One region of the Paenibacillus sp. FSL F4-0087 genome, then DNA from elsewhere that is predicted to be linked to it. Evidence: riboswitches for the same ligand, from Rfam matches in the RefSeq annotation. Region 1 holds a riboswitch; the other holds the start of a gene.
What was found. Region 1 has a riboswitch for cobalamin ahead of metE (5-methyltetrahydropteroyltriglutamate--homocysteine S-methyltransferase). Riboswitches for the same ligand answer to the same signal wherever they lie in the genome.

Region 1 (12,325 bases):
TCTTATGGAGAAGATGATTGATACGATGAATACGAATGAATTTCAGGATAAACGTGTATTTAAAGTCGACTCGGAGCTGCTTGTCCGAGCTTCATCTTCCTTCAAAATAACAACATAAAAGCGCACCTGTGACAGGTGCGCCTAGTTTAATATATTTTCTCATGTTCTTAATGCACAATGATGCTTAACGCATTCAACAAATCAGCCTGCTTCACCGGCTTGGTCAGGACCGCATCAAAGACTTCCGCTTCATGCGGATCGATATGCATACCATACGGAATCAGAACAATGACCGGTGAATCTGTAACCAGGCGCTTCAGCTTGTGTACAAAATCCACAGCACCGCCCTCCAGAAGTCCCATATCCACAACGGCCACGTCTGGCTTAAAGCCATCCTGTATCCAGTCGTACGCTTCTGTCGTAACCGAGGTCATATGCACATCCATCTCCCATCTGCGCATCAGGGACGAGGCCCCTTGCAGAATGTCAGGGTCCTTGGCAAGCAGCACCTTTTTGCCCTTCAGTCGATGCTGTATATTGGCAAGCTGAGGCAGTTCCCAATGTCTGCGGAGCGGTAGGCAGATCTCGAATTCTGTCTCCTTGTCTCCCATGCCATGCACCTGAATACGACCATTCATAAGGATGGCGAGGTTTTGGCTGACCGCCAGTCCGAGATTGGTTCCAACCAGCTTCTGTGTACTTATATTTCCGTCCAAATTGTTAATTGCTCTAAGCTTATTGTCCGAAGACAACATGCGTCCGGTGTATTTCACTTGGAGTTGAAGGATACCCTCATCCTCTGCATCTCCACCATCTACGGTTGCCGTAATCAATACCGAGCCTGTCCGTGTTGAATCTATAGCATACTGAATGACATGGGCCAATAGTTGCCCGATCTTGATTTCATCCCCAACAAAAACCTGGGACACATTCAAATCAAGGTTCAATCCCAGCTCAATGTTCTTGCTCAGCGCCAGTCCCGCATAGAGATAAACGGTATTCTCAATCGTCGCTACCAGATCAAATGGATCATCATGTACGACCGTTTTGCCTGCGTCATTGACGTTATTAAAACTCATCATGTTATTCAACAGGGAAAGCAGAATGTTACCGCTGGTTTCAATCATATTCACATATTCTGTCTGCTCGTCCGACATATCCGGTGTACGCATCAGGTCGGTTAATCCCAGAATGCCGTTCAGGGGATTACGAATCTCGTGGCTCATCAGCGACAGCATCTGCGTCTTGGTCATCGCCTCAGACTCCGCACGTTCCTTCTCTGCCTGCAATTGCTCTTGTAATTGCTCCGAATCATTCAGCTTCTGTTCCTGAACTTGAAGCGTATCTTCCAGATCCACCACATACCCGAGAAAAACGGCCATGGCTTGCAGTGTTTTCATATCCGTTTCACTGATCACATAATCAGGATTATCCATCAGACAGATCGTACCGAACGTTTCCCCGGACCTCCGCATGATGGGAATCCCCACAAAGAAACGATTGCCCAGTCCGCTTGTTACGTCCATTGATTTCGTAAGAGGATGTTCACATGTATCCGTGATGATCAGACTGCTGCCCTTATCTCTTAATACCAGGCTGCAATATGAAGCTTCAAATGGAAGTTCACTACCTTTGGCGATCAACTCTTCCTCACGGTTAAAAGCCTCGATAATAACATTGGTCACGCCATTATTCGTGGCAACGAAGATGGTATTCACCTTTAAGATTCCGCTTAATACGTCAACAATATGGGACGCGGCTTCCTGTATATTTTCATAGAAGCCCCTTGTAATGCTTACCGTTCCCATGACTCACCCCTCTTGTCTTAGCTGCATTTCAAATCCGTATTCCACAGTATGATTCAATCGATTAACGAGGGTTCAAATATTCCGAAACAGCTGTCACAAACTATTCATATATGAAGTTTTCTATCCTTTTTTTTCAAGCATCGTCAACTGAACTTGCACAGTAAATAGAAATTATACGCTTACCCTCCAGCTTTGAAAACCTTTATCATTCAGGGCTATAAATCATGACCGTCAATCAGCCTCTCCCATGTGATCATTATCACACCTAAATAACAATATATAGTTTATAAATGGATAAAGAAACTCTACATGTAGTGTTCAATGAATGGACATTATCCCATACATTTCAATTTTATTATTTAGGAGGAACTGATATGAACATGCTTGAGTATGCCTCTCCACCGGCATCCGATCTGCTATCTGACCTGGGAAGACGAATTATTGGTGCTGAAGATGCCGATACGCTGAGGGAGAATGCCAATCTGAACGGAGACTCATTCAGCGGCAAGATGAGCAGGCTCGGTTCGGAGACCGCGAAGTGGCATGCTCTGCGACATGTGCTGCCTAAGGAGCTCGCTCTAGCTGTGGAGAACGGCGATCTGTATGTACACGATCTGGATCAGTATGCTCTTGGAACGACTAATTGTATCTTTATTCCGTTTGACCGGCTGCTGGCCTCCGGATTCAATACCGGCAACGGTTCGGTTCGTACACCACAGACAATCATGTCTGCCATGGCATTGGTAGCCATTATTTTTCAATCCCAACAGAACAGCCAGTACGGCGGGGTATCCGCCAATAAAATCGATTGGGATCTCGCACCTTATGTGAAGCGTTCGTTCCGTAAGCATTACCGGAAGGGACAACGGCTGTTTGGGGAAATCACCTCAATTGAGGATGAGCAACTGCATCTGGATAGCGATGAAGCAAAGGAGAATTGTCCTCGAGCCTTTGCCTTTGCCTGTGAAGAAACGGAACTGGAGACCGAACAGGCCGCCGAATCCCTGATCCATAATCTGAACACCATGAGCAGTCGTGCTGGGGGACAGATTCCGTTCACTTCGCTGAACTACGGACTGTGCACTTCAGCCGAAGGTCGACTCGTGTCTCGGTCTTTGCTGGAAGCGACCATTCGGGGACTGGGTAACGGAGAAACTCCCGTGTTCCCACAACATATTTTCCAGTGCAAGCATGGAATTAACCAATCTGAAGGAGAGCCGAATTATGATTTGTTCCGGCTTGCTGTGACCTGCTCCTCACGGCGCATGTATCCGAACTTTGTCAATGTGGATGCTTCCTTCAACCTGCCCTATTATCAACCGGAAGATCCCGATACGATCATTGCGACGATGGGATGCCGGACACGCACACTGGCTGATCGCTTCGGACGCAATCGTCAGAGCGGCAAAGGGAACCTGTCTTTTAATACCATCAATCTGGTCAAGCTCGGCATTCGATACGGGATCTGCCAGGGAGCAAGAGCCATTGCTGACCGGGCTGGCTTCTATACTGCGCTGGAATCGGTCATGCACAATGCTACGGACGGTCTGCTACACAGGTATCGAATTCAGATGAACCAACCTGCCAAAGCATCGGACTTCATGATGCGGGAAGGAGTATGGGAAGGCGGTGAACAATTGGCTCCGAATGAACCGGTGGCCGATCTGTTGAAACATGGTACGTTATCCCTTGGTTTTATCGGACTTGCCGAATGTATGACCGCTCTATATGGCCGTCACCATGGACAAGACATCCATGTACATCGAGAAGCCTTGAATATCATTCGTACGATGAGAGAATTCTGTGACCGGATGAGTGAGCAGCATAACCTGAATATCACCTTGTTCGCTACGCCCGCTGAGGGCCTATCCGGCAAATTCACCAAGATCGATCGGGAGCGATACGGCAACATCGCAGGGGTCAACGACAGGGAATACTACACCAATTCATTTCACATTCCGGTCTATCATTCGCTTCCTGCCTATCGCAAGATTGAACTGGAAGCTCCCTTCCACTCCCTATGTAATGCCGGAGCGATCTCATATGTCGAACTCGACGGGAATGTAAGGGCCAATACCGCCGCTTTCCAACGAATCGTTCAATACGCGCTGGCCCAGGATATCGGGTATTTCTCCATTAATCACCCGATTGACCGTTGTCCGTCCTGTGGCTATGAGGGCGTTATTGGAGATGTATGTCCCGGATGTGAGGCTCATGAAAACCATGTGCATTTCCAGCGACTGCGCCGGGTTACGGGTTATCTGACCGGTGACTATAAAGTGCGCTTCAATGGCGCGAAGCAGGCCGAAGTGAGAGACCGGGTGAATCATCGGTGAATCTGTATGGTTACATCCCGGAATCAGTGAATGAGGGGCCAGGCCTGCGTGCCGTGTTGTTCATTAGCGGATGCCGCCACGCTTGTCCGGGCTGTTTCAGCCCCGGCTCATGGAGCTTCCGTGCAGGCGAACCATTTACGGAGAAGCGTCAGCAGCAGATTTTGCATGAAGTGACCTCACACCCCTTGCTGGAAGGGGTAACGTTATGCGGAGGTGATCCTTTTTTCTCTGCCACAGAATGCGCCTCCTGGGTTCGGCAGCTTCGGGCTACTCGACCTGATCTGACTGTATGGGCATACACGGGGTTTGTGTATGAGGAACTGATTACAGACCCGTCGCGGGCGGAGTTATCCCGGCTATGCGACGTCATTATCGATGGGCCTTATATTGCAGCTGAGCGTGATGTGTCTCTTCCTTTTCGCGGCAGTCGTAATCAGCGCATCGTTAATGTGGGTGCAACAATGGCAGACCAGACAATCGTTACCATGCAGTTAGATGCATGGTAACGTTTTTTTTATTTAGGGGAACCAAGCACAGCGTGGGCGATGATTTGCTTCATTTTAAGGAGCCAAATCTACCAATAAATCAAGGTTTAATAGAACATTATTTTATTTCCGATCGGATTAATGATATATGTTGCAAGCCCGTTGGTTATCGTCTATGATTGGTAGCAGAAGAGCAAGTATACGACGATTACATCATGATACAATCTATCATCTATGCTTGGTCGCCAATTTCATAGCCGGAGATGTGTACGCACATTTCCGCACACGGAAACAGGTGCCGACCGCGCTACATGCGTGGTCAGGCTTAAAAGGGAAGCACGGTGTAAGTCCGTCGCGGTCCCGCCACTGTATACGGGGAGTCTATGCATATAATCCACTGGTATAACCACCGGGAAGGAATGCATATGGCCATGATCCGCAAGCCAGGAGACCTGCCTGTTTCGACAGCATCGCATGACCTACGGAAGATAGGGAGGTGTTGGAGCAGCCGCTACAACTACTTATAGCAGGTGTTCTTTCCCATTCTATCTTTGTGCACAGTCGTCATTCATGATGCCTGTTTCTCGGGGTATGGAATCGGAAGGAATGCCTTTTTTTGATGCTTTCAAAAGAAGCACACCACAATAGCTTCAACTTGATGGGTTCACTTATTATAAATGAGGAGGAATTTTACATGTCGCAATCACAGCAACAACAGCCACAAGTACTGACAAGCAACCTCGGTTACCCCCGCATCGGTGCGGGACGCGAATGGAAAAAAGCACTGGAGTCCTTCTGGGCTGGCCGAATCGATGAATCTACGCTTCATCAGGAGCTAACCACGCTTCGGTTGCAGGATCTGAAGAAACAGCAGGCACAGCAGCTCGATCTGATTCCTGTGGGCGACTTCTCCTACTATGATCATATTCTTGACGTATCCGCGATGTTTGGCGTCGTTCCTGAGCGCTTTAACCATTCAGGCGGACCCGTATCCGTATCTACTTACTTCGCCATGGCCCGGGGTAATGATCAGGCAACAGCCTGTGAGATGACCAAGTGGCTGAACACGAACTATCACTACATCGTACCTGAGATTCATAATGATACTGCATTTGCATTGCTTGAAAATAAACCCCTTGCCGCCTATCGCGAAGCGAAGCAGGAGCTTGGGCTGGAAGGTAAACCAGTCGTTGTCGGTCCGTACTCGTATGTACGATTCGCCAAAGGCTATGACGCGGAACGCTTCGCAGAAATCGTCACTCGCCTCGTTCCCGTATACGCCCAGCTTCTGTCTGAGCTTCAAGCAGAAGGCGTACAGTGGGTACAGATCGACGAGCCTGCTCTGACGCTGGCCGTCTCTTCCGAAGATGAAGCTTTGCTGCAACAGGTGTATGCTGCCTTGGCAAAAGCTGCACCGGAGTTGAAGCTGCTGCTTCAAACGTATTTCGAATCGGTGGAAGCTTATCCGGTCGTGACAGCTCTGCCTGTTGCCGGAATCGGCCTGGACCTGGTCCACGGCTATGAAGGCAACCTCGCCAGCCTGCGGGAGCATGGCTTCCCGCAGGATAAATGGTTGGGCGCCGGTGTCATCGACGGGCGCAACATCTGGCGCGCCGATCTCGCAGAAACGGCGAAGCTGCTGGAGCAGGTAGCTGAATTCGCAGCCGAAGGCAAGCTGATCATTCAGCCTTCCTGCAGCCTGTTGCATGTACCGGTTACTGCCGCTCAAGAGAGCGCGCTTGATCCGGTACTGCGCAATGCCCTGGCCTTTGCCGACGAGAAGCTGGAGGAAATAGCGACGCTCGGCACGTTGTTGTCCGGCGGTGCAAAGCAGGCGGACCAAGCAGCGGCTTTGGCTGAAGCCAGCCGCCGCGCCCAGGCAAGCACCGAAGCGGTGCGCCTGCTGAGCGAGTCCGAATCACGGACACGCCTGAGTGGCGCGCCTGCAGGGGTGCACGCTGATGAGCAGCTGCTTCGTAACGCGTCATTCCAAGAGCGACGCGAATTGCAGCAGCAAAAATGGTCGCTCCCACTGCTGCCAACAACAACCATTGGCAGCTTCCCGCAAACGGCGGATGTGCGCAAAGCACGTGCACTCTTCCGTAAAGGGGAGTGGAATGCGGAGCAATATGATGCCTATGTTCGTGAACAGATCCAGGAGTGGATTACCATCCAGGAGGAAATTGGTCTGGATGTGCTGGTACACGGTGAGTTCGAACGTACCGATATGGTCGAGTTTTTCGGTGAGAAGCTGACCGGATTTGCCTTCACCAAAAATGGCTGGGTACAATCCTACGGCTCACGCTGCGTGAAGCCACCTGTAATCTATGGAGATGTGCTGTTCAATGAACCGATGACGGTAAAAGAAACAGCCTATGCCCAGACACTGACCAGCAAACCGGTAAAAGGCATGCTCACAGGTCCGGTAACGATCCTGAACTGGTCCTTTGTCCGCTCGGATATACCACGCAGTGAAGTATCCTACCAGATTGCTCGCGCCATTCGGGACGAGGTTGAAGCGCTAGAGCAAGCAGGCATTGAGATGATTCAGGTCGATGAGCCAGCTCTGCGTGAAGGACTTCCTCTCAAACGAAGCAAGTGGGATGAGTACCTGCAATGGGCCGTGGAATCCTTCCGTTTGGCTACTGCAACCGTAAAACCAACAACGCAGGTGCATACCCATATGTGCTACTGCGAGTTCGATGATATTATTGAAGCCATCAGCGACCTGGATGCAGATGTGATCTCGATCGAAACATCCCGCAGCCATGGGGAACTGGTAGGCAGCTTCGAGCAGAATACGTATGACAAAGGCATCGGACTCGGTGTATACGATATCCACAGTCCGCGTGTTCCAGGCAAGGACGAGATGTTGAATATGATTGAGCGTGCACTTCAGGTGCTGCCAGCAGATCTGTTCTGGGTGAACCCTGACTGCGGACTGAAAACACGTGGTAAAGCCGAAGTTGTAGATGCATTGAGCATCATGGTGGACGCTGCTCGTACAGCAAGAGAACGAGTAACCGCTGATTCCTCAATCTAAACGAAGCTTGTGAATGCAAATAAAAGCCTCCGAAATCCTTCGGAGGCTTTTATCATTTACCATCATTCTATTTGTTTATCTTGAAAGGTCTTTTTATCCGACTTAATGAATCTCGAAATGACTGACACGTACTCCTGCGGACAACACAAGGTATACATCCTGTTGACCTGATACGCCTTTCAGGTCTGCCTTAACCGTGGACCACTGCTGTGCCTCACCATGTGCCAGTTCCACGCGTCCTGCCAGTGTACCGTCAGGTGCGCTCAATCGAACTTCCAATACCGCATCTGCCTGTTCTGATGATACACGTGCTTCAAGCGCTGCTGCATTGCTGCCCAGATCTGCATCTTTGAAGGCAATCCAGCCTTGTTCACCAATCACACGGACAGAAGTTCCGCCTTCCTTGCTCTCATCCAGATCTACACCGAAGTATGCATCGTAATTCTCGGCGCGCGTAGCCACACCCAGATTACGTGCAGGAATGGTCTCCCCTTGTACTGTCAGGTCAGCAACAAGCTGAACATCGGCAGAAGATTTGCCCACCATAATGGAGTAGGTGCCGCTTTCGACCACATAACGATCACGGGTTACATCCCAGATCGCCAGTTCCTGAACTGGCAGTGTGAAGCTGACTTTTACTGTAGCTCCAGCTTCAATATGAAGACGACGGAAACCTTTTAACGTTTTGAGTGGACGTTTCACACGGGACTGTCCGGCACGCACATACAACTGTACAACCTCATCACTGGCGATCGTACCTGTATTTGTCACGTCCACATGCACAGTAATGATCTCTTCGACTCCAGCTTGGGCCGGGTTCAGCTCCAAATTACTGTATTTAAACGATGCATACGTTAATCCATGTCCGAATGGATACAGTACATCACCTTCAAAATACTGATACGTACGTCCGGATTGAATGATATCGTAGTCTCTGATATCAGTTAGCTGATCTGCGGATTGTACCCATGTCATATTCAGGCGGCCTGCTGGTGCATAACCGCCATATAATACGTCAGCTATAGCGTTCCCCAACTCTTGTCCTGCATGGGATGTATACAATACAGCCGGAATGTTCTCCTGCACCCAGTTGGACGTGAACGGGTAACTTCCCACGATAACTACAACGGTATTTGGATTCGCTGCATACACGGCTTCAACCAGACGCTGCTGGGATTCAGCCAGGTCCAGACTTGGGCGGTCGATCTCTTCTTTACCATTTACAAGCGGATTGTTGCCGACAAATACAATCGCCGTCTCCGCTTCCTTCGCGGCCGCAACCGCTTCTTCCAATCCATTCACCACAATATCCTTTTTGAACGTTTCCGTAGCACCGAAAGATTTTAACTCTTCGGATACCGCAAACACATCGTTTCCACCATTGGGTGCCGTTACTGTTTTACCGTTCCAAGTCGTCAGCCCCACGCTTCCGTCTTGTTGTGGCAACAGATGGAATACTTCCTTCACAAACCAGCCATATACTTCATCCGCTGATGCCGTAACCGTTTCTTCATCCGTCGTCAGGTATTTCCCATTACTGTTTGCCTTCAGCGTGTAACTGCCAAAGCCCCAGTCACTTAGTGTAAATGTCTCCGCATTTCCCGAAGCAATGATGGATGATTTCTCATCCTCAGCCAATCCGACAGCCTTACCGCTTGCCACTGAAGTCAATGTAATGCGGTCATTGCCATCCTTGAATGCAACCTTGTCGCCGCCTACTTTGCCACTGATCGCTTCAAGCGGGGATACGCTATATGGCATGGTGCCTGCATACCAGTCACGATAGACTGTTCCGCCCAGTTGGCCAATCACAGCCACTTTGCCGGATTTTGTTTTATCCAGCGGCAGCGTGCCTTTATCATTTTTAAGCAGTACCACTTGTTCTCTTGCTGCTCTCAGTGACAGGGCCTTCGCTTTCTCCGTCATCATTGCTTCTTCACCAATCGAAGCATATGGATTGCCCTCAGCCGGATCGAATTCACCCAGACGGAAACGCACACGGAACGTATTGAACAACGCCAGATCGATGTCTTCCATTGTGAGTGTGCCTTGCTCCAGCCCTTCACGCAGTGCCTTTTTCGAAAGATCCGCATCATCGGTAATGCTGTCAATTCCGGCTTTGACGGACTCTACTGTTCCTGGTGTGTGGGAATCATAGTATTTATGATCGTTCTTGATCCCCATAACATCCCCTGCATCACTCACGATGAAGCCATCCATGCCCCATTCGCCCTTCACAATCTCGTTTACAAACGGATGCAGCAATGCTGGTGTACCATTAATTGAGTTGTACGCGGTCATCATTGACTGTGCGCCGCCCTCTTTAAACGGTTTCTCGAATGCCTTCAGATAATATTCACGCATGTTGCGTGGATCAATGCTCGATGAACCACTGCCACGGTCCACTTCATTATTGTTAGCAAGGAAATGCTTCAACGTGGCAACTGCCTTGTAATACTTCGGATGGTCGCCCTGAATTCCCTTAACCAAGGCCGTTGTCAGCTCAGCAGTCAGTTCCGGGTCTTCACCATAAGCCTCTTCGTTCCGACCCCAACGTGGATCACGCTCCATATCAACCGTAGGTGCCCACAGAGTCAGACCGTTTACTGCTGGATTGCGTTTGTAAAATACACGTGCCTCGTCTCCGATCACGGAGCCGATCTCTTTCATCAGATCCGCATCCCATGTGCATGCTAGCCCTACCGGCTGCGGGAAGGAAGTCGCTTCGCCAAGCCAGGCCAGACCATGAGCTGCCTCTGTACCGTGTTTATATGCTGCGATACCCAAGCGTTCCACTGCGGGTTGATATTGCAGCATCGATTCGATTTTCTCATCTTCCGACAGACGGGACACGAGGTCCTTTACACGTGTATCCAGTTCGAGCGTTGTATCCTGGAAAGGATATTTCGTTTGGTTGGTCATTAATATGGAATCTCCTTTGGTAATTCATTGATTTATTTAGAATGATAGCGGATACATAACCGATAAATTAATACGATGTAATTCTTGATGTATCCGACCTCAAAATTCGAAGATTTAACCTTTTAGAATAAGCACTTTATGAGTCATCGTTAACTCTTATTTTCGTTTACTAAAACGGTTTCGGTAAATCTATCATATAGCATGTTTAGTAAAAAAGACAGGGGGGCTTCACAGGAAAATGTGAACTTTCCTCAGGAAAGTATGCGGGCAATCGTTTTATTCTGGCACAGTATGGTAATCATGGATAGGAGTATAGATATGACGTACTTATTGAGCTAGGCGTAGTCCTCAATGAAGAAGAATATTGAAGGAGGAAAATCGAGTGAGTGACCATCAACAATCCCCGTCAGGTTTGCCCTCCATCCCGGAATCGCTGTGGAGAGCAACAAACCCATTCAATGAATATCCGAAACTGACAGAAGATACAACCGCCGATGTAGCCATTATTGGTGCAGGAATTGCAGGCATTACAACAGCCTATTTGCTGGCCCAGAAGGGCATGCGCGTGGTCGTGCTTGAAGCCGGAAAAGTACTGGATGGCACAACAGGCCATACAACGGCCAAGGTATCGGCACAGCATGGCGTGATATTTGATGAATTGCTTCATCATTTTGGAGAAGAACAGGCCCGCATGTATTATGAAGGCAATGCAACGGCTGCCAAGTGGATGCGCGACCTAGTAAAAGAAAAACAGATTGATTGCCAGTGGGCTGAGGAAGATGCCTATGTCTACATTCAATCCGAGGAAAATCTCAAGAAGCTGGAGATTGAGCTGACAGCCTATGGCAAGCTGAATATTCCTGGTCAATGGGTTGATCCCCTTCCCATCCCAGTTCCGTCCAGGGCAGGGATTAAGATGCCGGGACAAGCTCGCTTTGACCCGCTCAGTTATTTGCATTACTTACTGGAATCCGCAGTCAAGCAAGGTGTACGCATCTACGAACATACAACGGTAACCGATGTAGAGGAAGATGCCTCGCTACATGTGCGTACATATGAGAATGGTCCATCCGTAACAGCCGAACATGTCGTTGTTGCCTCCCATTTTCCGGTCTATGACCCCGGATTTTATTTTTCACGGCTGCACGCTGAACGTTCCTATGCTGTCGTTGTAGAACCTCAGAAACCTTTCGCCGGTGGTATGTATATCTCTGACGATGAACCCTATCGATCCCTGCGTACTGTCATTCATAAAGGGAAGGAACACATCCTCTTTGGCGGGGAAAATCACAAAACCGGACAGGGCATCTGCACTGTCGGTCATTATGAAAATTTGGAGCGCTATGCAGCAGAAACATTTGGCATTCGCAACATCCCTTTCCGCTGGTCAGCCCAGGATCTGATCTCCATCGATAAGGTCCCTTACATTGGGCCAATTACAGGACGACATGAACGTGTCTATGTGGCTACCGGCTTTGCCAAATGGGGCATGACCACAGGAACGATGGCTGGTCATATCCTTACGGACCGGATTACCGGACGCGACAACGCTTACGCTGCTGTATTCGATCCTGCAAGATTCAAGGTAGACCCTGGTGTGAAAAACTTCCTTGTAGAGAATGTCAATGTAGCCGCGGAGCTGATCTCTGGCAAAGTCGGCATTATTCACAAGAACACGGGAGAACTCGGCAACGATGAAGGGGCCGTTGTTCGCCATGATGGTAAACGTGC
Region 2 (12,325 bases), 2.1 Mb from region 1:
TAGGTTGAGTCTCGTTCGTGCCACCAGATACACCCGCACTTGCAAATGTCGCCATCTCGTTCAAAATGCGGCATGACGCATCAATCAGATGAAGACTAAGCACGCCTCCGGTACCTTCACCCAGTCGCATGTCCAGATCCAGCATGGGCTTCAGACCCAGCTCACGCAGCAACGCTGCATGTCCACTTTCATGCGATGTGTGGGAAGCAATCATGTATTCTGCGCTGAGCGGAGCAAGATGACTCGCAATCAACGCGGCAGCGGTGGAGATAAATCCATCCACGACAACCGGGCATCCGTTTGCAGCAGCAGCGAGAATCACGCCTGTCAGTCCGGCAATCTCCAGTCCGCCCACTTTGCACAGTACATCGAGTGCATCCTCTGCATTCGGAGCATTCACGCTGAGGGCCTGGCTGACTACTGCGGCTTTGCGCTGCAAACCGATATCATCTACGCCTGTTCCCCGGCCAACCGCTGAAGCAGGTGCTGTTCCGGTTAATGCACACATCACCGCAGCGCTAGCAGTTGTATTCCCGATCCCCATCTCTCCGGTCACAAACAACTGCGTTCCCTTCGCAACCTCGGTGGAGACCACTTCAGCTCCTGCAAGAATGGCCTCAATCGCTTCGCCCCGGGTCATTGCAGCACCCTTCGCCATGTTGGCTGTTCCTTTGCGGACTTTGCGGGAGACCAGTTCTGGATGATCCAGATCCGCATTCACGCCGATATCCACACAGATCACATGAGCTCCAGCGTGGCGCGCAAGCACATTGACAGCCGCTCCCCCTGCTAGGAAATTCAGGACCATCTGCGGCGTTACCTCAGCAGGAAAAGCGCTAATCCCTTCTTCAACCACCCCATGATCCGCAGCCATAACGATGACAGCTCTTCGATCAAAGCAAGGCCGAGCCTCACCGGTGATTCCCGCCAGACGAATAACTAGCTGTTCAAGCTTGCCCAGACTGCCGGGAGGCTTCGTCAATGCATCCACATGCGCGGAAGCCTCAGCCGCAACTGCCTCATGTGGACCCACGATCCGACCCATTAACTGTTCCAACACCTGTTCATTATTCATACAGCCAGCACTTCCTTTATCAAAATATGGGGTCTCCCCCGCCTCATTCATTTCTTCTCTCGTCTTAGCAAAAGCTGTGGCAATCCATTGTCGGGATGATTCACCATGGCCGGGCTCACCCGGAAGATCTCCCGAATGTTCTCTTCCGTCATCAACGAATGGGGTGTGCCACTGCCTACACAAGTCCCGTCACGCAGCGCCAGAATATGATCGCAAAATTGCGCGGCCAGATTCAGATCATGCAGCACCGCCACAATCGTAATATGATTTTTTTGACGCCACGCTGATAATAACTCCATGAATTGCAATTGATATTTGATATCGAGAAAGGTGGTTGGCTCGTCCAGCAATAATAGCCTGGGTTCCTGAGCCATGACTTTGGCAAGCGCAACCCGCTGCCGTTGCCCGCCACTTAGTGCATCCAAAGGTCGTTCGGCCATGTCACTCAGACCCAACTCCTCTAACACCTTATCAACTACCGCTGCTCCATCCGACGATTCTTTGCCAAGCCAGTTCTGGTAAGGGTAGCGTCCCATCTCGACAACATCCCTTACGGGATAAGAGATGGCCGGCAGTCCATCCTGCTGCAAGACAGCAATCATGCGCGACAGATCTTTACGGGTGTATGAGGAAATGTCGCGTCCATCAATCTGTATGCTGCCTACGTTCGGCAGTTCGGTTCCGGCAAGTAGCTGAAGTAGGGTCGATTTTCCACTGCCGTTTGGACCAACAACGCCCCACCATTCACCCTCTGTGACTTGCCAGTCCACCGCATGCAGAGCCCGATGGTTACCATACATTTTACCAGCTTCTTTGACTTCTATCATCGGCCGACTCTTGGTAAGGTCTGTTTTCATGAATGTACTCATGGCATCATCCCCTTCCGCAGCTTTTTGTTCCGGTGTAACAGATACGCAAAAAATGGCGCTCCAACAAAAGCCGTGACCACACCCAGCGGAATTTCGGTTGGAGCCAGCAATGAGCGTGCAATCGTATCTGCCCAGACCATGAAGATGGCTCCCCCAATCGCTGACAAAGGCACCAGCAAGCGATAATCAGGTCCGACGATGAGCCGAAGAATATGCGGAATGACCAAGCCGACGAAGCCAATCACGCCGGATACGGAGACAGCGCCTGCGGTAAGCAGCGTACCCACAGCTAACACCGACAGTTTCAATCCATCCACCTTAACCCCGATATGAGCAGCCTGTCGTTCCCCCAAGGCAAGCACATTCAACGAACGTGCACGGCTCCAGAGGAAAATTAGCCCCAGTACAAAATACGGGAAAAGGATGGCCGTATACGACCACCCACGCAGTGCCAGACTTCCCATCGTCCAGTATATAATTTCATTAATTGTCTGCTTCGACATGGTCGACAGGAAGGAGACTACGGCTCCCAGGAAACTTTGCATGACCACGCCAGCCAGAATCAGGCTGTGTGTCGGTATTTTGCGTCCCTCACGAGCGAGGGCCAGTACAAACCACAATGTGATTACTCCCGTCAGAAACGCGACCAGTGGCAGAGTCCAGATCCCAATCAGTGCATACTGCAATCCGAAAAAAATCAGAAAAGCCGCACCTACCGATGCACCGGACGATACGCCCAGGGTAAACGGATCAGCCAGAGGGTTACGAAGAACCCCCTGGAATCCAGTTCCGGCAATCGCCAGCGATGCACCTACAAGCACGGCAAGCAGTACACGTGGGAATCTGACCTTCCATATAATCTGTTCTGCTGCTGTATTCCAGTCAGGAACAATCCAGTCGCCCAGCCAGGGAATGCGATGAAGCAAGATGCCCGCAATGTCCAAGGCAGGCAGGGCAACCGAACCGATGCCCGTGCAGATGAGCACGGTTAACACAAGCAGCACAATTCCGGCCGTTCCGTACACTGCCAGCTTTTTACTCATTTGAACAGATCAGGGTAGATCGCTTTGGCTACTTCTTTCAGACCTTGGGTTACCCGTGGTCCCGGACGGCTCAACAGGTTGGCATCCAGACCGATGACTGCATCGTTCTTCACAGCCGTGATTTGATCCCATCCGCTGCGTGCTTTGATGATTTGATCCAATGTTTTGGAATTTTCATCAATAACATCGTTCGCATACAGAATGACGTCCGGATTGGAAGCAATAATGTTCTCTTCATTAATCTGGTTCCAGCCAGTCAAGTCGGAAGCTACGTTGTTTCCTCCGGCCAGTGTGATCAATTCATCCATGAATTCGCCTTTACCCACAGTCCAGCCTGGGGAGAACTCAACATATACTTTTTTCTTTTCTTCTGGTTTAACTGCCTTCACAGCTTCAGTTACATCAGCCACATCTTGTTTCATCTGAGTGGTGATCTCCTGTGCTTTTTCCTGATGATCCGTGATTTTACCAAATGTTTCAATGTTATTCATCACATCATCCACTGATTTAGGATCTGTTTTGAAAATGGTAATGCCCAGATCGCGCAGTTTCTTAACAGACTCTTCGCTCATCGAGATACCTGTAAATACGATATCTGCTTCAGCCGCAATGATAGACTCTTCATTAGGCTTTGTTATGCCGCCCATTTTTGGTTTCTTTGTTGCTGCTTCCGGATAATCGTCATAGTCGGATACCCCTACGATCTGCTCGTCCAATCCGAGTGCGAACAGGGATTCCGTTTCAGCTGGAGATACAGATACGATTTTGGCTGGTGCTTTGTCAAAGGTAAATGATTCACCCGTAGCATCTGTAACCGTGAGTGGATATTGTGTTTTGAGATCTGTCTGCGCCTGTTCCTGGGATTGCTCCTGTGCAGGTTGCGAGGTTCCTGTACCCTCGTTCGTTGTTGTTGTACCACATCCGGCCAACGTCAGTGCCAGCATCGCTGCGCTCAGCAGTGACGCTACGCCTTTCCATGTCTTGAAATTCATTGTGTTCATTCTCCCCTTCTCTATCCATTCTAGTGAGTAGTGCTCCTGTCCCAATTCCGCTTGAATTTGTGTTCCGAAAAAATAAAATCCCCAATCCTTGGGTCAGGATCAGGGATGACGTCTCGCATGTGGCGATCTATGCATGGTCAGCTTGGCGCTGTAAATGCACAGAGAACTGCCCGAAACGCTGTCCTTTCCTCGAAGGAACACCGGTTTGTACGTCCAGGGCAGGTAACCTGACTTACAGGAATTCATCCTGATTTACAGTGGCGGGACCGTGCCGGATTTACACCGGCTTCCCTATTTCACCCGTTTGCCGTTCATGGCCTCATATGAACCCATGAAACATTGCTACATGCACGCGGGACCCTTGGTCGCTAATATTGTTCAACCATTCAAGTGAGCATCTTGCATCCTCGGTAGAGCTCATTGCGCCTCCATCCAAAGATGCACTTGCTAAGTCACACTTCTGTTGTGATTATAGGTTATATTGTACATCCTTACAACCCGATTTACGGAAAAGTCAATCTGGTTCCAACCCAGTTGTCCCCATCACCATCCAGCCGGATCTTGATCGCTTGACCTGGTATCACCTGCGTATCCCAAAATCCTTGATCTGGAATGAGACGTGATACCATATAACGAATAACACCGCCATGTGTAATTACGGCTATCTTTGGCACATTTAAGCTGCGAGAGTGCAGTATTGGTGAAAAGGACATCAGACTCTCTTTCAGAAATGAATCAATCCGCGCAGTAAATGCTGTCCAAGGCTCGCCACTCGGTGGCGTTACCTCCTGGGGCGCATCGATCCAGTCTCGGTACTGCGGATTGTCCTTGAGCTGATCGTAGGTCAACCCCTCCCACTGACCAAAGTCAATCTCCCTTAGTCGGGGATCAAGCTTGGCCTGTCCCGCTTGGGACGGCGCAATGTGTGTAAGTGTCTGCTGACAACGCAGCAGATCACTGCAATACAGGGCTTCGCATGTGATATTGCTGAATTGCTCACGCTGCGAAGATAGCTCCTGCTCTGCTCCGGGCAACAGTCCGATGTCGGAATGCCCTAGATATCTTTTTTCCAAATTCCACGCCGTTGTCCCGTGACGTATCAAAATAAGCTCACGACTTTGCATGCCACTAGGTCCAGCTTCTATCTCCATAACAGTGCACCTCCAGCAGACCATATCCCTAAGGTGACCAACCAACATACTAAAACAAAAGAACCTGCCGACCAGAACATAAGCCGTGTTGTTCGTACAATATCTTCTGCTTCCATCCGCCTTGTAAGCTCGCCCATATATGCGCGAAATGAAGCCACGCCGTGATATACGTTATGCCCGCCAAGTCTTATGCCCAGCGCTCCAGCCACCGCCGACTCGGGGAAACCGCTATTTGGGCTTGGGTGCAGTCGTGCATCCCGGGATACCATACGTGCAGCCCCTCTGGCATCCATCTTCATGCACCAGGCTCCTATAATTAACAGCAAAGCGGTAAGCCGCGCGGGAATCCAATTGGCCCAATCATCGAGACGGGCAGACGCCCAGCCGAGATGCAGATATTTTTCATTTTTATAACCTACCATGGAATCCAGTGTATTCACCGCCCGATAGGCCATGGCAAGGGGTGCACCACCAATCAGGGCATAGAACAGTGGAGAGACGATAGCATCCACGATATTCTCCGCCACAGTCTCCACCGTTCCCCGTACAATCTCCGGTTCATCCAGATGAGCCGTATCACGTCCTACAATCATACCCAGTGAACGTCTCGCCGCAGGCCAGTCCTGTTGACTCAGATGGCGGTAAACTTCCATGCCTGCATCCTTCAAACCTTTCGAGGCAATGGTGGTTGCTATTAGCGCCACTTCTGCCACAACCGAAACAGCGGGATGAATAAGACCCAGCACATAGATTAATCCCCAAGTCAGTGCAAAAGAACCGCCTGCAATCAAAAGGGGAAATAAAACGCCAGCTCTTTTGAGAGCCTGGTTCGAGTCCACCCGCGACCTTATCGCCCGCTCCAGTGCAGAGATGGCCTTTCCCATGCCAATCACCGGGTGGGGAATCCAGCGTGGATCACCGATGCAGCGATCCAATATGTATGCTCCTATAATAATCCAGGCTCCAGCCATTCCCGTCCAGATCGGCCAGGAAGCCCATTGATGCAGCAGAGATGTCATTGCTTGTTATTCCTCTCTTTCCACTCCTGCGCGGCTTGCAGGCTTTCCGTTATTGTGTCATACACCAGCCTGCCAATCGCTGCACCCATGACTGTAGCCGTCCCGGCGTAACTGATGAGCGGTTTATTTACATCAGCCTGACTTACCGCGAGTACGATGGCATCCGTTGTTGTTCCGGTTGCAGTCAGACCATTCTCTGAATCCGCCACACCGAAATCAGCTAACGCAGCGGCCTTCGCCTCCACCGCAGTCTGAATGGCATTCACCATCGCTCCAGCAGTCATACGCCCATTCATCCACAACATGATATTGATCGTACCGGGAGTATAGGTTGAAGCCGAAACCTTCCCAATTTTCTGGGACACCGTCCCATTGCTCATCTTATTCCCCGCAGCATCAAATACGGTTCTTGCAGAACCTGCCCGTGCAGCATTGGATACCCCTGCTGTAGTGCAGCAAAGTAATCCGAAATCATCACTTTCGTATTCCTGGATCGCTGTGTGCTCCAATCGAACCGCAGTCAGAAGACCGGCACATTGATCCTGTGGCTCCTGCCATTCACTCAACAGATCAGCAATATCACGTGGTGGATCGTCACAGCGATAATGTCTGTCCACATAGATGTTGAATATACGATCCAGTTCAATCATGCCCCCTCCATACACGGCACTGGAAAGGGCTGTTACAGCAGAAGGACTGGACGCTTTAATATGCCGCTCATGTGCGGAGACATGTAATCCAGGCCACACAGAAGATCTGTATTCGTTCTGGTCCTTTAGTACATGGGAGTAACAATTATAGAATGGCAGTGCCATCGCTTTGTCCCCCTGCCTCTAACCCGGTTGTCGGATTAGGCGTAATTACGCTTCCCATGGTTTCCAGCATACGTCCGTTAGCCTCTGCGTCCTTAACCGCAAAACGTACATGTCGTTCCCCAAGTCCGGGATACATCGCGCAGCTTCGGATCAGTATTCCCCGTTCACCGAGAGCAGCCTGCATGGATGTCGCTGTCCATGGTTCTGGAAGAGCTGCCAGTATAAAGTTCGCTTCCCCTCGCGTTACCTTACATCCCAAAGCTTCCAGACCTTCCGTTAATCTCTTTCGCTCGTGTGACACCAGTGCCAATGTCTCCTGTTCAAAATTTTCCCCACTGCGTAGACAGGCTTCTCCTGCGATCAGTGCAAGTCCATTCACACTCCAGGTTACCTGTTTCTCTGTCATGGCACGAATCAGTTCGGGACGCCCCATCGCATAACCCAGACGCAGGCCTGGAATCGCATAAAACTTGGTCATGGAACGAATGATGATCACTTGCGGATACTCTTTCAAGTTGGATGCAAGCGATTGCCGCTGTGATTCAGGAATAAAATCGATAAATGCCTCATCGACAACCAATATTGTGCCTGTTGTCTCTGCATTACGAGCAAGCCTTTGTAGAACGTCCACCGGATACTGAACCCCATTGGGGTTGTTGGGCTGTCCAAGGAACAGCAGGTCCACCCGCTCCATCAGCTTCTCAATATCTTCCGGTTCTGCTCGCCAGTCCAGTTCTTCCCGTCCTTGAACACGGTGGACTTCTGCTCTAAATTGTCTGGATAATGTGCTGTACTCCGAAAAGCCGGGCTCTACAGTACCTACTCTACGCGGCGCGAGTCCCAGTAAGATTAGAGCCATGCTTTCCGCCGCCCCGTTACCCACAGATATGTGATCCGGGGTTAAACCCAGTCGGTCACTAAGCAACATTTTGAACGCCCGATGACCCGGATCGGGGTAACGAAGTACCGTATGCATTCCTTGCTCCAGAGCCTTTAGCACTTCCCGTGGTGGACCCAGAGGATTAATGTTTGCGCTAAAATCGAGGAAATCCGCAGGATTCCCTCCAAAACGTGCCGCGGCCGTCTCCACATCACCGCCATGTCCGAAAACTTCAATTAAACCGGTCATCCTGTCCGTCATCCTTTCTGCATGTCCTTTTTATTATGGATGTCGTGGCAGGCAGGGGTCAATCCTGATTTGACTATTCGAGCCCTTTGCGGCTTCAATTTCTTTGTGTCCTTTCGACAATTCGTTTACAATAGAGAAGGAATTTCGATTCCGTAAAGCATCACTACATAAGGGATATACATCCCTCACATACATTAATGGAGGAATGACCATGCTGTTTGTTGATAACCAGGGCATTACAGATCCTTCTGTAAACCTCGCCATCGAGGAATACATTCTGAAGCATCTGCCGATGGATGACAGTTATTTGCTGTTTTACATCAACCGCCCGTCCATTATTATCGGAAAACACCAGAATACCATTGAAGAGATCAACATTGAGTATGTTCAGGATAACGGTGTTCAAGTCGTACGTCGTCTTTCGGGAGGCGGAGCCGTTTATCACGATCTGGGCAACCTCAATTTCAGCTTTATTACCAAAGATGACGGACAATCCTTCCATAACTTCCGCAAATTCACGCAGCCTGTGGTGGAAGCCCTGCAAGAGCTCGGAGTTAATGCCGAACTGACGGGACGTAACGATCTGCAAGTCGGAGAGAAGAAAATTTCGGGCAACGCCCAATTCTCTACGCGTGGCCGTATGTTCAGTCACGGCACATTGATGTTCAACCTGAACCTCGACCACGTACAGGCTTCACTCAACGTTAATCCGGAGAAGTTCAAGTCCAAGAGCACCAAATCCGTACGCAGTCGTGTTGCGAATATTCGTGATCTTATCGACAGCAATCTGACCATAGAACAATTCCGGGACGAGCTGTTGCGCCACATTTTCCGTATGGAGCCACAAGATGTTCCTCAATATGAACTCACAGAGAAAGACTGGGACAAGATCAACGAAATCTCTGCTGAGCGTTATAACAATTGGGACTGGAACTACGGGCTTTCTCCAGAAAGCAATGTGAAGCATACCCGTAAATTCCCTGTCGGCATCATCGATTTGCGCATGAATATCAAAGATGGACGGATTGAAGATATCAAAATCTTTGGTGATTTCTTCGGCGTAGGCGATGTAGCAGATATCGAAGATATGCTGCGTGGCAAGCGTTACGAGGAATCTGAGGTGCGTACTGCACTTGAGGGTCTGGATGTAAAACATTACTTCGGTAACCTGGAGCTGGAGGACTTTATTGGCCTCATTTTCCTTGAGGAGTAAGTAATTTAGATGTATATAGATGTTTTGAACTAACTATGATCACTGAAACGGAGAGGACAGAAAAAACCTGTAAAAGCGAAGCGTTCACCTTTATCACCGGATTTCCCCCTTATAAGAGGGATCAAAAAATCTGGGGATAACAGTGATTGGAAGGTTATTCTGTCATCGTAGTGCTTGTGTGAGTTTATTTAGTTCAATTAAATAGATACAGATAAAAAAGGAGAGAAACACAGATGACCTACAAATTAATCGCAATTGACATTGATGATACTCTGATTAACGATAACAAGGAAGTAACGCCTGCAACACAGACTGCCCTGGAACAGGCGGTAGCTCATGGTGTCGTTGTAACACTGGCAACTGGACGTGCTTATGCTTCTGCACAAGCACTCGCTCGCCAAACGAAGCTGAACGTGCCAATCATTACGTATCAAGGCGCTTTGGTGAAAAACTTGCTGGACGAAAAAGTACTCTACGAGCGCTACGTTCCACAGGACGCTTCCCGCAAATTATACGACTACTGCCTGGAGCATAATCTGCACCTGCAAACGTACATTGACGACAAGCTGTATGCCCGTGAAGAAAACGACAAGCTGCGTGACTACGCCAAACTGAATGGTACTCAGTACCACATTGAACCAGATTTCATCAAAGTGATCGAGCAAAAAACACCGAAACTGCTCATCATCGATGAGCCGGATTACCTCGATGAGGTTGCGGTTGCCCTGCGCGAACTGCTCGGATCAGAAGTACACATCACCAAGTCCAAGCCATACTTCCTTGAAATTATGCACCGCGAAGGAACGAAAGGCCATGCACTCACCTTCCTGGCAGATCACTTCGGTCACCAATTGAGCGAGTGCATTGCCATCGGGGATTCCTGGAATGACCATGAGATGCTGGAAGTTGCTGGTCTTGGAGTAGCGATGGGGAATGCCATCCCTGCTCTGAAAGAGCTGGCAGATTACATTACCGCGAGCAATAACGAAGACGGCGTGAAGCAAGTGATTGAGAAGTTTGTGCTGAACGCAGAGTAAGCTTTTTAAGAAGTCAAATCTATATAAAACATGTTATTTCAAGATACAATGAAACAGCCCTGCACGGTGATGAATCGCTTGTGCAGGGCTGTTTCTGTAATAAAACTGTTAATTATTCTGATTACCATACTTCTCGTCAAATTCACGATTCCGCTCACTGATCTCCTTCATTAATCTCCCTTTGGATAAATCGGCTAATGGCCTAGGGAGCAGGAACGTAACTCCTATAATGAATAAAAGAATGGCCAAAATAAGTCCAATGATGCCACCCGTTTCAAAAGCAGATTGCAAATAACGCCCCCACTGATTGGACCAGATCGTTACGTCAGGTAAATGCATTATGGTCCCAATATGAATCATGCCATAGAGCACGATTCCCGCAAACAATAAAACAGCACCGATCCCCTGTCTATTCAAATGGATGACTCGCCTCATTCCTGCGTAAAATATATTTTCCCTATTTTACCATGGATTTGGAAGTCTGACCCAATGAAGTTGTACGTTTTCCCTTTTTAAGCCACCCCATCACTTTCTCATTCATCGCCAGCAAACCTGAAACGATCAGCGCAACGCCTAACCATGTAATCCAGCTTACATGTTCATTGTAGAGAACCGCCCCAAGCCCGACCGCAATCGGAGGAGAAATGTATAACCAGGTCGCTGGGAATAACGGGTTGGTACGAGACATGATCCAGTAGAACAAGCTGTGCCCGACCATCGAACCGATTACCGTCAGATAGATCAGAGATGATACCGCTGGCATCCAATCCAGTCCAGTTGTGTTCCACGATTCGGTCACCGCCGAAAGCGCAGATAACAGCAAACCTCCGTACATCATTTGAACCGCATTGATTGCTACAGGACTAGCCTCCTTAAACTGGTTAATGACCTTTTTGGAGTACAACGCACCTGCCGAATAACAGACTTCACCCACCAATACGGCAATACAGCCCCATAACCATAGGGAATTACCACCAATGGATACACCAGGCAATACAACGAGGATAACTCCGGCAAAACCAATCAGGCAGCCCGCAATCATGCGTGCAGACGTTTTTTGACGCAACAGCGCTGTCTGCATCACCATAATCATCAGTGGACCTGTTGCTGACAGAATCGCACCAACACCGGAGCTCACATATTGTTCAGCCCAATACAAGGTCGCAAACGTACCAAATGTCAGTCCCGCCCCCGTCAAGAGCATCTCTTTCCGCCATAGTAAAGACAGGTTCACTTTCCCTTTCATCCACATCCATGCAAACATTAGAGCACCTGCAATGATAAAGCGCAGTCCGGCCGACAGAAAAGGTGGCATGCCTGCCTCCACGCCAATTTTAATCGCTAGAAACGTTGTTCCAAAAATAAGACACATTACGGTAAATGCTACTGCAACCATGCTAGCCCCTCCTTCATCTGTTCTCCATCATATAGCACTGTCTACAGAACAGAATGAATAAAACAGAACAGTTAGTTCCCGTTTGCTGTTACAATGGAGTTCAAAAGGAGCGTGAGCCGGGTGGGCAAAGCCATGTTGATGACAGATAACAGCCTGAAACTATATGAGCAAGTGGTACATTATCTGGTTGTACGGATCGAGGCCGGAGAGTGGAAAGAGCATGAGAAACTGCCGTCCGTGCGGAGCCTGTCCGAGCTGCTCGGTGTACATCGTCTCACCGTTTTTAAGGCCTATCAGGAATTAAAGGAACGCGGGAACGTTTACGTCAAGGATAAGTCCGGTTATTATGTCAGTCCCGCTGACCCTGCCCCCGTGACCGATCAGGCCGATGACCCGGCCGTGTCTGCCTGGCTGCATTGGGATTCACTTGCCCGCGTGCAATCCCTTGAGGCGGAGTACCAATTTTCCAAGTCATTGATCGACCCCGCCCTGCTACCCAACCGATATTGGGGAGAATTGATGCGGGATTTACTGGATCTATACCCTCGTTTGCTTGGCACATACTCCACGATTCAGG

Region 2: another riboswitch for cobalamin. It lies ahead of MHB84_RS05755 (ABC transporter substrate-binding protein); the one in region 1 lies ahead of metE (5-methyltetrahydropteroyltriglutamate--homocysteine S-methyltransferase).

What each region holds. Positions count from the first base shown of each region.
Region 1 covers NZ_JBBODJ010000001.1:3,269,022-3,281,346, reverse strand. The annotation lists gene MHB84_RS15220 (LacI family DNA-binding transcriptional regulator) at 1-118, shown strand, start outside; gene MHB84_RS15215 (hybrid sensor histidine kinase/response regulator) at 168-1,808, opposite strand; gene MHB84_RS15210 (anaerobic ribonucleoside triphosphate reductase) at 2,183-4,144, shown strand; gene nrdG (anaerobic ribonucleoside-triphosphate reductase activating protein) at 4,141-4,650, shown strand; cobalamin riboswitch at 4,906-5,103, shown strand; gene metE (5-methyltetrahydropteroyltriglutamate--homocysteine S-methyltransferase) at 5,324-7,672, shown strand; gene MHB84_RS15195 (glycoside hydrolase family 3 C-terminal domain-containing protein) at 7,775-10,594, opposite strand; gene MHB84_RS15190 (FAD-dependent oxidoreductase) at 10,977-12,325, shown strand, end outside.
Region 2 covers NZ_JBBODJ010000001.1:1,180,645-1,192,969, forward strand. The annotation lists gene cobT (nicotinate-nucleotide--dimethylbenzimidazole phosphoribosyltransferase) at 1-1,075, opposite strand, end outside; gene MHB84_RS05745 (ABC transporter ATP-binding protein) at 1,123-1,944, opposite strand; gene MHB84_RS05750 (FecCD family ABC transporter permease) at 1,941-2,987, opposite strand; gene MHB84_RS05755 (ABC transporter substrate-binding protein) at 2,984-3,988, opposite strand; cobalamin riboswitch at 4,189-4,336, opposite strand; gene MHB84_RS05760 (histidine phosphatase family protein) at 4,492-5,139, opposite strand; gene cbiB (adenosylcobinamide-phosphate synthase CbiB) at 5,130-6,110, opposite strand; gene MHB84_RS05770 (adenosylcobinamide amidohydrolase) at 6,155-6,973, opposite strand; gene cobD (threonine-phosphate decarboxylase CobD) at 6,954-8,114, opposite strand; gene MHB84_RS05780 (lipoate--protein ligase) at 8,314-9,315, shown strand; gene MHB84_RS05785 (Cof-type HAD-IIB family hydrolase) at 9,549-10,352, shown strand; gene MHB84_RS05790 (hypothetical protein) at 10,461-10,769, opposite strand; gene MHB84_RS05795 (DMT family transporter) at 10,810-11,748, opposite strand; gene MHB84_RS05800 (aminotransferase-like domain-containing protein) at 11,869-12,325, shown strand, end outside.